One region of the Bradyrhizobium sp. AUGA SZCCT0160 genome, then DNA from elsewhere that is predicted to be linked to it. Evidence: predicted binding sites of a transcription regulator. Region 1 holds the regulator's gene; each other region holds the start of a gene.
The links. Region 1 encodes LexA, which represses DNA repair genes until DNA is damaged. Its sites were predicted from a motif close to TGTTCNNNNTGTGTTCNG; they were not measured.

Region 1 (3,114 bases):
GAGGGTGTTGCCGTGGCCCTGATGCCGGTCGTTGATGCACTGACCGCGATCCTTGCGGGCGCCGATCCCCTGGCGGAAGAAATGGCCGCACTCGACACCGCCTGGCATCGCGTCCTCGCGCGCGACCTTGCCGCAAAGCGCACGCAGCCGCCGCGGGCGATGTCGGCGATGGACGGCTATGCGGTGCGATCGGCCGATGCCGCCGACCTCTCCGCGCGGCTGAAGGTGATCGGCGAAGTCGCGGCGGGCCGCCCGTTCGAACGCAAGGTGGGCCCGGGCGAAGCGGTCAGGATTTTTACCGGCGGGGTGATCCCTGATGGCGCCGACGCCGTCATCATCCAGGAAGACACGGCCGCCAGCGGCGACCACATCACGATCACGGAAGTTGCAAGACCGGGACGGCATATCCGCGCCGCCGGCGCCGATTTCCGCGAGGGCGATGTGCTGCTCACCAAAGGAAGCCGCCTCACCGAACGCGATCTGTCGCTCGCTGCCGGCATGAACTATCCGGAACTTGCCGTGATCAGCCGCCCCAAGGTGGCGGTGCTCGCCACCGGCGACGAGCTGGTGATGCCGGGCTCGATCCCGGGCCCCGGCCAGATCGTCTACTCCAACGGCTACGCGCTGCGCGCGCTGGCGCGGGCCGAGGGCGCCGAGACCATCGATTTCGGCATCGCCGCCGACACGGTCGAGGCGACCACCGACGGCATCCGCCGCGCCCGCGCATCGGGCGCCGACATCCTGATCACGATGGGCGGCGCCTCGGTCGGCGACCACGACCTCGTCAAGCGCTCGCTGGAGGCCGAGGGCGTCGCGATGGCGTTCTGGCGCATCGCGATGCGGCCGGGCAAGCCGATGATGCACGGGCGCCTCGGGGCGATGCGGGTGATCGGCCTGCCCGGCAATCCGGTCTCGTCCTATGTCTGCGGTTTCCTGTTTCTGGTGCCGCTGATTCGCGCGCTGTCGGGCCGAAAAACCATCCATCACGCGCGTGAGACCGCCCTGCTCGGCCGCGATCTTCCCGCCAACGACCAGCGCGAAGACTATCTTCGCGCACGGCTTGAGCAGCGCGAAGACGGCGCGTTGATCGCGGTGCCGGTGAGCCACCAGGATTCGTCGCTGCTTGGGAATCTCGCTGCGGCACGGGCGCTTTTGATACGTCCGCCGTTTGCGCCGGCGGTGCCTGAAGGCACGCCATGCGAGTTCCTGCGCCTGCCGGAATGACGCGTCCGGGCGGCCTGTTCGAGTGAACTCGGCGCGCGTTCACCTGAAATTAAGTGGTTGCGGAACATGTATCGAACATATAGTGTCCGTTCATGATTTGTTTCGAGAGCTAGTGTCTACAAATGGGAGTTTTGGACTTCCGAATTTGAGACCGCGGCCTCTGCAAGCTGAACGACCACGAATTACGACGCGCCAACCGGGGGATTGCTCGAGATGCTTACGCGCAAACAGTATGAACTTCTGCGTTTCATCAACGAACGGCTCAAGGAAGCCGGCGTGCCGCCCTCCTTCGACGAAATGAAGGATGCGCTCGACCTCCGCTCCAAATCCGGCATCCACCGCCTCATCACCGCCCTGGAAGAGCGCGGCTTCATCCGCCGCCTGCCCAACCGTGCCCGCGCCATCGAAGTCATCAAGCTGCCCGAGCTTGCGGGCGCCGGTAACGGCAACGGCCGCCGCGGCTTCACCCCGAGCGTCATCGAAGGCACGCTCGGCAAGGTCCGCGCCGCCAGCGCGCCCGCCGAGGACGATGGCAACCGTCCGGTCGCCGTTCCCGTCATGGGCCGGATCGCCGCCGGCACGCCGATCGAGGCGCTGCAGACCCGCAGCCACACCATCAGCGTACCGCCGGACATGCTCGGCTCCGGCGAACATTACGCGCTCGAAGTCCGCGGCGATTCCATGGTGGACGCCGGCATTCTCGACGGCGACATGGCGCTGATCCAGCGCAACGAGACCGCCGACACCGGCGATATCGTGGTGGCGCTGATCGACGAGGAGGAAGCCACCCTGAAACGCTTCCGCCGCCGCGGCGCCTCGATCGCGCTGGAGCCCGCCAACACCTCCTATGAAGTCCGCATCCTGCCTCCGAACCGGGTCCGGATTCAGGGCAAGCTGATCGGGCTGTACCGGAAGTACTGAGCGCGGCCCGCGCCAGATGCAAGCCGCGTTCGGCACCGCAAAAAAGCCCCGGCCATCGACCGGGGCTTTTCGTTGCCTGCAAGTTGGGACAGCCTTAACCGTCGCGGTGCGCTTGCATACGTCCCACAATTGCCCAGAACGCAGCAAAAACTGGCGGCGTGAGCGCGCTGTTTGGTTTGAGGCGCGCTCGAAAGCGTGCGAACGGGGGGACGCGACGTGGTCAGCAATATGATCACCAAGATCACCTGGCAGCGGGCGGGCCTAGTGACCGAGCCGGGCCGCTACATGCTCCGGTTCGGCTGGCTGACAGTGACGGCGGAAGATCTCGCGATCTGGCAGCAATTTCCGGAGGCCGCGTTCACGCTGGTCGCGCTACCCGGGATTGCCGACGACGGACGGGAGCAATTCCATCTCGGCGCCTTCGAACTTCCGCTGCCGCCGATGCCTGAAAATCCGCAGCCGCCGTAGCGCGTTTGTGATCGGTTGCGCCGGCCTTTCCGTCGCACAAATGTCCAGAACAGGAATAGACTTTGCTCAAGTCCACTCTGATAGAGGCCAGCGCCTCGAGGGAGGCACGGGTCTCTATCTCTTACGAGGGAGCGATCCGATGTGTGACTATAGTTTGCACGCGATGGCAACGCGTCCTGCTGAGGTCGGCGAGACATTGATATCGACCACCTTCCGCGGCACCTCGACCCGCGGCTTTGCCAGCGAACGCGACCCTGCAGTCGCGGTCTGCATGCTGCCCGGGACCGAACTGGCCTTCGCGCAAGACGTCAAATACGACAATCGCTGGATCTGGACGCGGACGATCGGTTTTCGCGTCGGCAAGTTCAACACCATTGATCCGCACATCAAGGAACGTCATCACGACGCGATCGAGTTTCCGGACGGGAGCCATGTGCTGGTGACGCAGCTTTGCGAGGGTCAGCGCGTCACCGTGCTGCAATTGCCGGTGGTGCATCCGAT
Region 2 (3,114 bases), on a different contig from region 1:
GTGCCGCAGCACTTCGCGCGCCGGCCGGCTCCAGTCGATCCGCGCCTCGGCCTTCTCGATCTTGGCAGCGTAGGTGACGCCATCGGCGCTTTGCTTGCTCAATTGAAGACCGCCGCGTTCCAGCCCGCCCATCGCGCGCACCATCAGATCGGCCCCCAACGGGGCCAGCGCATCGTGCAGATCGGCGGCGGTCATGGTGTCCGATATGGGCAGGCGCTCGGCCATCGCGACGTCGCCGGTATCGAGGCCGACGTCCATCTTCATCACCATCACACCGGACTCGGCATCGCCTGCCATGATGGCACGATTGATTGGGGCTGCGCCGCGCCAGCGCGGCAGCAACGAGCCGTGCAGGTTGAAACAGCCGAGCGGCGGCGCATCCAGGATCGCCTGCGGCAGGATCATGCCATAGGCGACGACCACGGCGGCATCCGCATTGTGCGCGCGAAACGCTTCGAGCGCGTCCGGCGTCTTCAATGTGGTCGGCGTCAGCACGGGTATGCCGAGCCGCCGCGCTTCCTGCTCCACAGGTGTCGGCTGCAGCTTCATGCCACGCCCGGCCGGCTTCGGCGCGCGGGTATAGACGGCCGCGATCTCATGGCCATGGGCCACGAGTTCCAGCAGCGTCGGCACCGCGAAATCGGGCGTGCCCATGAAGATCAAGCGGAGAGGCATGATGCGAAGAAAATCCTTTGGACCCGGCATCTAGATAACGAGCGTCATCCTGAGGTGCGAGCCCTTGCGAGCCTCGAAGGATGCGCAGGAAAGAAAGAATGTCGCTTGCGTCTGCCGTCGCCCTTCGAGGCTGCGACGCCAAGAGGCGCCTTCGCACCTCAGGGTGACGGCGCGGTGGATCCTACTCCGCCGCCCTCTTCGCGGCCTTGGTAAACTTCTTCAGCACACGGTCGCGCTTCAGCTTGGACAAATAATCCACGAACAGCACGCCATTGAGGTGATCGATTTCGTGCTGGATGCAGGTGGCGAACAGGCCGTCGGCATCTTCCTCGTGCACCTTGCCGTCCAGATCGGTGAAGCGCACGCGGACCTGCGCCGGCCGTTCCACCGCCTCGTAATATTCGGGGATCGAGAGACAGCCCTCCTCGTAGACCGACAGCTCTTCGGACGAGGAGATGATCTCCGGATTGATAAAGACCCGCGGCTGCGGCTTGGTCTCGCCGTCCTCGGTCTTCTTGGCCAGATCCATGGTGATCAGCCGCAGCGGCTGCGCGACCTGGATCGCGGCGAGGCCAATGCCGGGCGCGTCGTACATGGTCTCGAACATGTCGTCGGCCAGCTTGCGGATCTCCGCCGTCACCTTCTCGACGGGTTTGGAGACGAGCCGCAACTGCTTGTCCGGCAGGATGATGATTTCTCGGATTGCCATGATGGGGCGATTTAAGCTGCTGATTTGCCGCGGTCAATGCGCGTCGGAACCGGGTAAGGCGGCCTTAACCATGATTTTTAAGACCGCGTTAACCACGAAAATTAAGGGGTCATCTACCATAAATGTTCCCTCTTCGTTCGTGCTAACCCGCGAATCGGCTACAAGCAGCCATGAACGAGATTCTTTTTGTCATCGGCGACCTGCCGATTCGTGCCCTCGACGCGCTGATCGGCTTTGGCGCGCTGGCGCTAATCCTGTTGCTCACCATTGCCATCGTCATCGCCCGGTCGGGCCGCCGCGGCGCGGAACTCGCGATGGCGCAGGCGATCCGGGCCGACGAGCTCGAGGAACGCCTGAGCGAAATGCTGCGGGCGCAGAGCGAATCCACCGGCCGGGTCGATGCGATGGGACAGGCGCTGGCCGGCCGTCAGGCCGAGATGGCCCGCGCCGTCAACGAGCGGCTGGATTCGGTGACCCACCGGGTCGGCCAGTCGATGGAAGCGACCACGCGCAACACCATGGACAGTTTGCGCGCGCTGCATGAGCGGCTCGGCATTATCGACAATGCGCATAAAAATCTCACCGACCTGACCTCGCAAGTCACCACGCTGCGCGACGTGCTCGCCAACAAGCAGTCGCGCGGCGCGTTCGGCCAGGCGCGGATGGAGGCGATCGTCCAGGACGGCATGCCGACGGGTTCCTACGAGTTCCAGTACACGCTCTCATCAGGCAAGCGGCCGGATTGCGTGGTGTTCCTGCCCGACCAGCGCCCGCTCTGCATCGATGCGAAATTTCCGCTGGAGGCGATGACCGCGCTGCACGACGCGCGCACCGACGAGGAAAAGAAATACGCTACAGGGCGACTGCGCGCCGACGTGATGAAGCATGTCAACGACATCGCCGAGAAGTATCTGATATCAGGCGAGACCCAGGACACCGCGCTGATGTTCGTGCCGTCGGAATCGGTCTATGCGGAAATTCACGATGGGTTCGACGACGTGATCCAGAAGGCCTACCGCGCCCGCGTCGTGCTGGTGTCGCCGTCGCTGTTGATGCTGGCAATCCAGGTGATGCAGCAGATCCTGAAAGATGCGCGGATGCGCGATGCTGCCGACCAGATCCGCACCGAGGTGCTTAATTTGGGCGACGATCTCGGCCGCCTGCGCGACCGCGTGCTGAAACTGCAAAAGCATTTTGGCGATGTGAATGAGGACGTCCGCCAGATCCTGATCTCCGCCGACAAGATCGAAAAGCGGGCGGGGCGGATCGAGGAACTGGATTTCAGCAAGTCCGAGCCGCCGCCCGAGGCTCCGCGCATCGTCAAATCTGGCGCACCAGAGCTGTTCCCGCTGGCGCGCAAGCTGCAGGCGGGGGAGTAGAGGCCCAGGCGCTACGCAAGCGGTGTCATCGCCCGGCTTGACCGGGCGACCCAGTACGCCGCGGCCTCTCGATCTAGCTCAAACACCTCTGGGATACTGGGTCCCCCGCTTTTGCGGAGGACGACAATGATTTTTGTTCGTCCTTCTGGGACCCGCCGCCATCAGAGCCATCTCGTCGAAAGCGCTGACCTATCCTCCTCCTGCGGCGATCTCCGGATAAAGATCAATCCAGTTCGGATTGTCCTTTTCGATCAGCGCAATCTTCCAAGCCCGCGGCCATTTCTTCAGCCGTTTCTCACGCTGAATGGCAACCTCTACTTCGTCGACGCATTCGAAGTACACCAGACGACT
Region 3 (3,114 bases), on a different contig from region 1:
CCTGCGCCATCCGGACCATCGCGTCGTAAATCGACTGGTCGCCGTGCGGATGATATTTACCGATCACGTCACCGACGACGCGCGCGGATTTGACGTACTTCTTGTCCGGCGTGTGCCCCTGCTCGTACATCGAATATAGAATGCGGCGATGCACGGGCTTGAGGCCGTCGCGGGCATCCGGCAGCGCACGCGCCACGATCACGCTCATGGCGTAATCGAGGTAGGAGCGCTTCATCTCGTCCAGAATGGAAACGGGACGAATATCGGAAGGCACCGGCGGCTCGCCGGGCTTGTTCTCATCGTTGTCAGACAAAGGGGGAAATCCGGGTCAGTTCTAGGCTGGGAATCATATAGCGTATCGGGGGGCTTTTAACCACCCCGGGGCGCTCCCGGCCAGCTGTTTTTCCCTTCGTTTTTTCATGGACTTACCGGGCAATCGCCGGGTTCCGGAGCGCCCGTCATGGAGAGGCGAATAGCGAATGGCGAATAGCGAATGGAACCCCTATTCGCCATTCGCTAATCCGTCACTGCCCGAACACCACCGCATGCATGATCCGCCCGGGGACGAAGGTGAACAGCCCCGCAACGACCAGCGCGCCGGCAAAGATCGAGATCATCGTGATCTTGTGGCCGCGGACCTTGTGCCGGCGCGCGTACCACACGCCGAGCACCAGCATGACCGGCGTGAAGATCGAGAGCAGATGGATCGGGCTCCAGGGACCCAGCAGCCTGATCTCGTGGATCCAGAACGAGGAGATCGCGACCACGGCCATCAGGCCAACCCAGATCCAGCCCAGCGTCCGGTGCGGCAGCGTTCCCTTCGGGGCCGCGAACTGGACGACGCCCAGCGCGAACGCTGCCATGGCCGCAAAGGCATGAAGCGGGATCGCGGGAGCGGCATCCAGCAACGGCGCGAGGCTCATGACGGACGCTCCCCAAGGCTCCATCCCGCGGCCGCCGGCTCGACGGCATCACGCGCGGCGGAAAACGCTAAACTGATCTCTTAATGTAAATATCCTTTACATCGGCGGGAGTCAAAGTGCTGCGGCGCACAACGACACATAGCTGAATCAAACTGTTGGGTCAGCTTCTCAAGAATAAACACCAGCCAACCGAGCTTGCTCGAGCCGCCGATTTTTCGGCGGCTCACAAGCTCCGGTCAGGCCTGAACGGTGCCCGATCAGAACGGGATGTCGTCGTCCATGTCGTTGTTGCGTCCGGCGCCGGCTGCAACCGCGCGCCGCGGCGCGGAAGTGGCCTGGCCGCCGCCAAAATCGCCGCTGGAATCGTCGGAGCCAAAGCTGCCGCCCGCGCCGCCGGAGCGGCCGTCGAGCATGGTCAGGGTCGAATTGAAGCCCTGCAGCACCACTTCGGTCGAGTATTTCTCGACCCCGCTCTGGTCGGTCCATTTGCGGGTCTGCAGCGCGCCCTCGATGTAAACCTTGGCGCCCTTCTTCAGGTACTGCTCGGCGACCTTGCAGAGCCCTTCATTGAAGATCACCACGCGGTGCCACTCGGTCTTTTCCTTGCGCTCGCCGGTGCCCTTGTCGCGCCAGGTTTCCGAGGTCGCGATGCTCAGATTGGCGATCGGCCGCCCGTCCTGTGTCCGCCGGATTTCCGGATCCTTGCCGAGGTTTCCGACCAGGATCACCTTGTTCACGCTTCCCGCCATCGTCGCTCTCCACTCAAAATCGGTACCAAAAACTGCTGCGCCACCGCTGCAATCGGCCGGCACGGGCCGCCCGATTAGCCGCCTCATCCGCATCAGGGACATTTGAGACGACCCTATACGCCCGATGGCCGCCCCGACTTAGCGATCCCTCGGCAAAGCAGCGGTTATCCACATATAGCATTGCCCGCAGCATTGTTCCAGTTTTGTTCTACGCAACCTCAGGTCATCCACACCCGACCGGTATTCCGGTATTTGCTCCGTGCCGGGAAGCCGCGCGGAGCCGGAGCTGCATGGCGGATATTCTAAACAAATCATTACCTTGAAGGTCTGCACTTCGCCCGCGAGTGTTGCATTTCGGAGACGGCATTTCCGGTTGAATTGGCGTATGGCTTGTCCAGCGGCGCGGCGCTCGCGTCTTGGACAAAAACGCTTCGGGACCAACGGGAAGCGGACAAAGGACTGGGGACTATTTGAAATGAAGAAGTTTTTGCTTGGTACTGTTGCTCTCGTTGCCTTTGCGGCTCCCGCCGCTGCGGCTGATCTCGCTGCGCGTCCTTACACCAAGGCCCCCCCGATGATCGCGGCAGTCTATGACTGGAGCGGTTTCTACATCGGCGCCAACGGTGGTTGGGGTTCGAGCCGCAAGTGCTGGGACGCAGTGACCGCGGCTGGCGCATTCATTGCCAACGAAGGTTGCCATGACGCGACCGGCGGCACGGCCGGTGGTCAGATTGGTTATCGCTGGCAGGCGGGCACCTGGGTGTTCGGCGTTGAAGGACAGGGCAACTGGGCCGACTTCCGCGGCAGCAATGTGAGCCTCTTCGTCCCCGCCACGAACATCCGCTCGAAGATCGACGCATTTGGCACGTTCACCGGTCAGGTCGGCTGGGCCGCCAACAACGTGCTGTTCTACGTCAAGGGCGGTGCGGCCGTGACCGCGGATCGCTTCGACATCAGGAGCAATGTCGCCAACGTTGTGGGTGCCACGACCGGTGACGATACCCGCTGGGGTGGCGTGGTCGGTGTCGGCCTCGAATATGGTTTCGCGCCGAACTGGTCGGCCGGCATCGAATACAATCACATGTTCATGCAGGATCGTACCCATACCTTTGTGAGCAACGGCGCTGTCGCTGCCATCGGCCCGGCCGGCGTAACGTTCAACGAGCGCATCCGTCAGGACGTCGATCTCGTCACCGTCCGCGTCAACTATCGCTGGGGTGGCCCGGTGATCGCGAAGTATTGAGCTTCGCTGCATCAGACGATTTCAAAAGGCCGGCCTCGCGCCGGCCTTTTTCTTTTGGTTGCGGTTTTATTCGCGGCGACGACGTCATCCTGCCCGCGGTTCCGCTGCCATCTGCTGCCATTGCAGTTCCCTGGCACTCCTTGCAAAACAAACCGTTGATGGCTTGCTGCGAGCACTGGAAATCCCGGCCCGTTCTTCC
Region 4 (3,114 bases), on a different contig from region 1:
AATACACTGGTACGGCGGTCAACGAAACGCTCCGTTAGCCGTTCATGCAGCGCATCGGACAATTTATTTTCGACCTCGCGCGTGATCCCCTGCCAGTGATCGGGGTCACCCAGCCAGTCCGGCCGGTTGGCGACGAAGGTCCAGGTGCGAATTTGCGCGATCCGGCCCGACAGCGTGTCGATATCGCCGGTGACGCGGTCGGCCTGGTCGACCTGGGCGGCGAACCATTCGTCGGGAATCCGGCCCTTTTTCATCAGGAATCCGTACAGCGTGGTTACCAATTCCGCATGGGCGGCCGGCGCCAGGCGCCGGTAATCCGGGATCTGGCAGGCGTCCCACAGCCGTTCCACGGCCGCCGGCCCATGGGCCATTTCCCGCACATCGCCGTCGCGGGCCGCATGATCGAGCACGCGCAAATCCTCGGCAATCGGCGCGCGGGTCAGCACTTCGTGCTGCGGCGAGAGCGCCAGCGAGACCTGCAGGCTGCCGAGCGAGGCGAAATCCAGCTTGGAATTGCGCCACTGCAGCATTTTGACGCTATCAAAAGTGTGGTTCTGCAGCGCGTTCACCAGTTCCGGCTCGAACGGCGCGCAGCGGCCCGTGGTGCCGAAGGTGCCATTGCGCGTGGCGCGGCCGGCGCGGCCCGCGATCTGCGCAAACTCGGACGGATTCAGGCGGCGGAACTGGTAGCCGTCGTATTTGCGGTCGGAGGCGAACGCGACGTGATCGACGTCGAGGTTGAGGCCCATCCCCACCGCGTCGGTCGCGACGAGATAATCGACGTCGCCGTTCTGGAACATCTCGACCTGCGCATTGCGCGTGCGCGGTGACAGCGAGCCCAGCACCACTGCCGCGCCGCCATGCTGGCGGCGGATCAATTCGGCGATGGCGTAGACTTCATCGGCCGAGAACGCGACGATCGCGGTGCGCCGCGGTTGGCGCGTGATCTTGCGGTCGCCGGCGAATTCGAGCTGCGACAATCTGGGCCGCGTGACGATCGACGCGCCCGGCAGCAGCCGCTCGATGATGGGCCGCATCGTCGCGGCGCCCAGCAGCAGCGTCTCGTCGCGGCCGCGGCGGTGCAGGATGCGATCGGTGAACACATGCCCGCGTTCGAGATCCGCCGCGATCTGGATTTCATCGACCGCGAGGAACGACACGTCGATGTCGCGCGGCATCGCTTCCACCGTCGACACCCAGTAGCGCGGGTTCTTCGGCTTGATCTTCTCCTCGCCGGTGATCAGCGCGACGGCCTCAGTGCCCGCGCGCGCGGCGATCTTGTTGTAGACCTCGCGCGCGAGCAGCCGCAGCGGCAGGCCGATGATCCCGGACGAATGCCCCAGCATCCGCTCGATCGCCAGATGCGTCTTGCCGGTGTTGGTCGGCCCCAGCACCGCGGTAACGCCGGCGCCGGGAGCGCGTTCATGTCCAAACGTGGACGAGTAGGAGAAAGCCATAATTTGCAGGTGTTTCTTTGATTCTCAGCGGCGCCGCACGGTTTGTTATGTGTGTCACTTTGCGACGGTGATGCGGTCGCGGCTTAAGCTCTGGAACGAGTCTAGAACGAATCGCGAAGGAATCGCTGACTCTTACTTAAACTGGCTTCGTTCACCGCAACATCCAGCGTTAGCGCTCATGATGCGGCACTAGATCAAGTTTGCCGGGGCTCCACAAGGCGGTGATTTCAGGTGAGTTTCCTTAAAATTGAGAGCGCTCGGAGTCGAATCAGAAGCGCGGAAGAGTCAATGGGATTCATCTTCATGAGTTGCATCGATCGCGCCGCGAGCGACAGTGCGCTCCCTCCCCCCTTGCGGGGGAGGGCGGGGGAGAGGGGTAGCCACAAGCGAGACTGCCCGTGAGAACCCCTCTCCCCGACCCTCCCCCGCAAGGGGGGAGGGAGCGATAGAGCGCGTTGCTATATCACTGCGTCTTCGCCACCCTTGGCGGCGCGGCTGTGGTGACAAAACTGGTGGCTTCCAGCATCGCGGGGCCGAACGGGGTCGGGATCGTCATGCGGAATGGAACCAGGATCCGGGTGCCCGCGATCGGCACGAAGGCGATCTCGATGTTGCGCTGGGCGGCGAGGTGCTTGATCACGGGACGATCGGGGATATAGCCCGCGATCGGCGTGAAATAGACCGCGCAGACCACGGCCGGCCCATGATAGCCGCGCTCGGCTTTCACCGTTTCGATGCGCTTGTAATCGAGCTTGAGGTCATAGCGCAGCCGGCCGTCGAAGATGCCGGTGCCGGTGCGGCAGGCCTCCGGCGACAGCGGATCGCCGGTTCCAGGCACGCGGATCATCGCGCCTGTCATCGGATCGAGCACGTTTTTCCGATGCGCTTCGGTCACGACGATGCGGTCGGGATCGACAGGCGGTTCCGGATCGATGGTAAAATCCTTCACGCCCCCGTTCGCGATCGAAAGGCGGATGGTCTCGGATTTCTTCGAACTCGTGGTGGTCGCGGTATAGGCGTTGGCGACCAGCGCGCCACCCACGACGCGGCCCTGCGAGGCGCCGGAACCCTTGCCGCCCGAAAACGCCTGCAGCAAGCCGGTGGAACCGCCCTGCGCGGAGGCGGAAAACGCATCATCGCCGATTTCGATGGTCCAGGTGCCCTTGCCGACCGGAATGCCCGCCAGCGACGCCTCGTAATGGGCATCGAGCCGGCCCTGCGCGGAGGCTTCCAGCGGTGCCAGCCACAGCAGCGCGCCGGCCGCAAGACTGCCCAACAGGCCGAAACGATGCGAAATAGCACGTGTGGTCACGTAACTGACGGTCCTGCTGGCGCGAGCTCTTGTTTATGTAATCAGAAATATCCGGCAATCAACGCGTGGCGGTCCCTTGCGGTGGCTCAATCCGCGGGGAACAGAGATGTCGGCGGGGATTGCGCCCTTTATATGGTCCTAACGTCTTGATATCCTTAAACCCTTGTAATGGCTTCCAAACCGGCAATGCCGCCTTCCCGGGAGTACGCAAAATCTTAAGCGAAACCCCGCAAAACCTTGACGCCTAGGGCCTGTCGCCCTATACGTCCGCGGTTCCTGAAAATGGACATGATTTTGGACCCCCGCGCGGCGCCATGATGCGCTGCCAGGTTGCGGGGATGGAAG

Region 2: the regulator LexA is predicted to act here: its motif matches at 1,508-1,525, upstream of JQ558_RS09790 (DNA recombination protein RmuC).
Region 3: the regulator LexA is predicted to act here: its motif matches at 1,866-1,883, upstream of JQ558_RS09320 (single-stranded DNA-binding protein).
Region 4: the regulator LexA is predicted to act here: its motif matches at 1,549-1,566, upstream of JQ558_RS06580 (helicase-related protein).

What each region holds. Positions count from the first base shown of each region.
Region 1 covers NZ_JAFCMD010000006.1:3,085-6,198, forward strand. The annotation lists gene glp (gephyrin-like molybdotransferase Glp) at 13-1,224, shown strand; gene lexA (transcriptional repressor LexA) at 1,438-2,145, shown strand; gene JQ558_RS11770 (hypothetical protein) at 2,374-2,613, shown strand; gene JQ558_RS11775 (hypothetical protein) at 2,753-3,114, shown strand, end outside.
Region 2 covers NZ_JAFCMD010000004.1:343,732-346,845, forward strand. The annotation lists gene fmt (methionyl-tRNA formyltransferase) at 1-675, opposite strand, end outside; gene def (peptide deformylase) at 857-1,384, opposite strand; gene JQ558_RS09790 (DNA recombination protein RmuC) at 1,555-2,763, shown strand; gene JQ558_RS09795 (GIY-YIG nuclease family protein) at 2,953-3,114, opposite strand, start outside.
Region 3 covers NZ_JAFCMD010000004.1:250,478-253,591, forward strand. The annotation lists gene gyrA (DNA gyrase subunit A) at 1-313, opposite strand, end outside; gene JQ558_RS09315 (DUF2306 domain-containing protein) at 525-923, opposite strand; gene JQ558_RS09320 (single-stranded DNA-binding protein) at 1,181-1,672, opposite strand; gene JQ558_RS09325 (outer membrane protein) at 2,148-2,915, shown strand.
Region 4 covers NZ_JAFCMD010000003.1:84,493-87,606, reverse strand. The annotation lists gene JQ558_RS06580 (helicase-related protein) at 1-1,457, opposite strand, end outside; gene JQ558_RS06575 (DUF3108 domain-containing protein) at 1,921-2,736, opposite strand.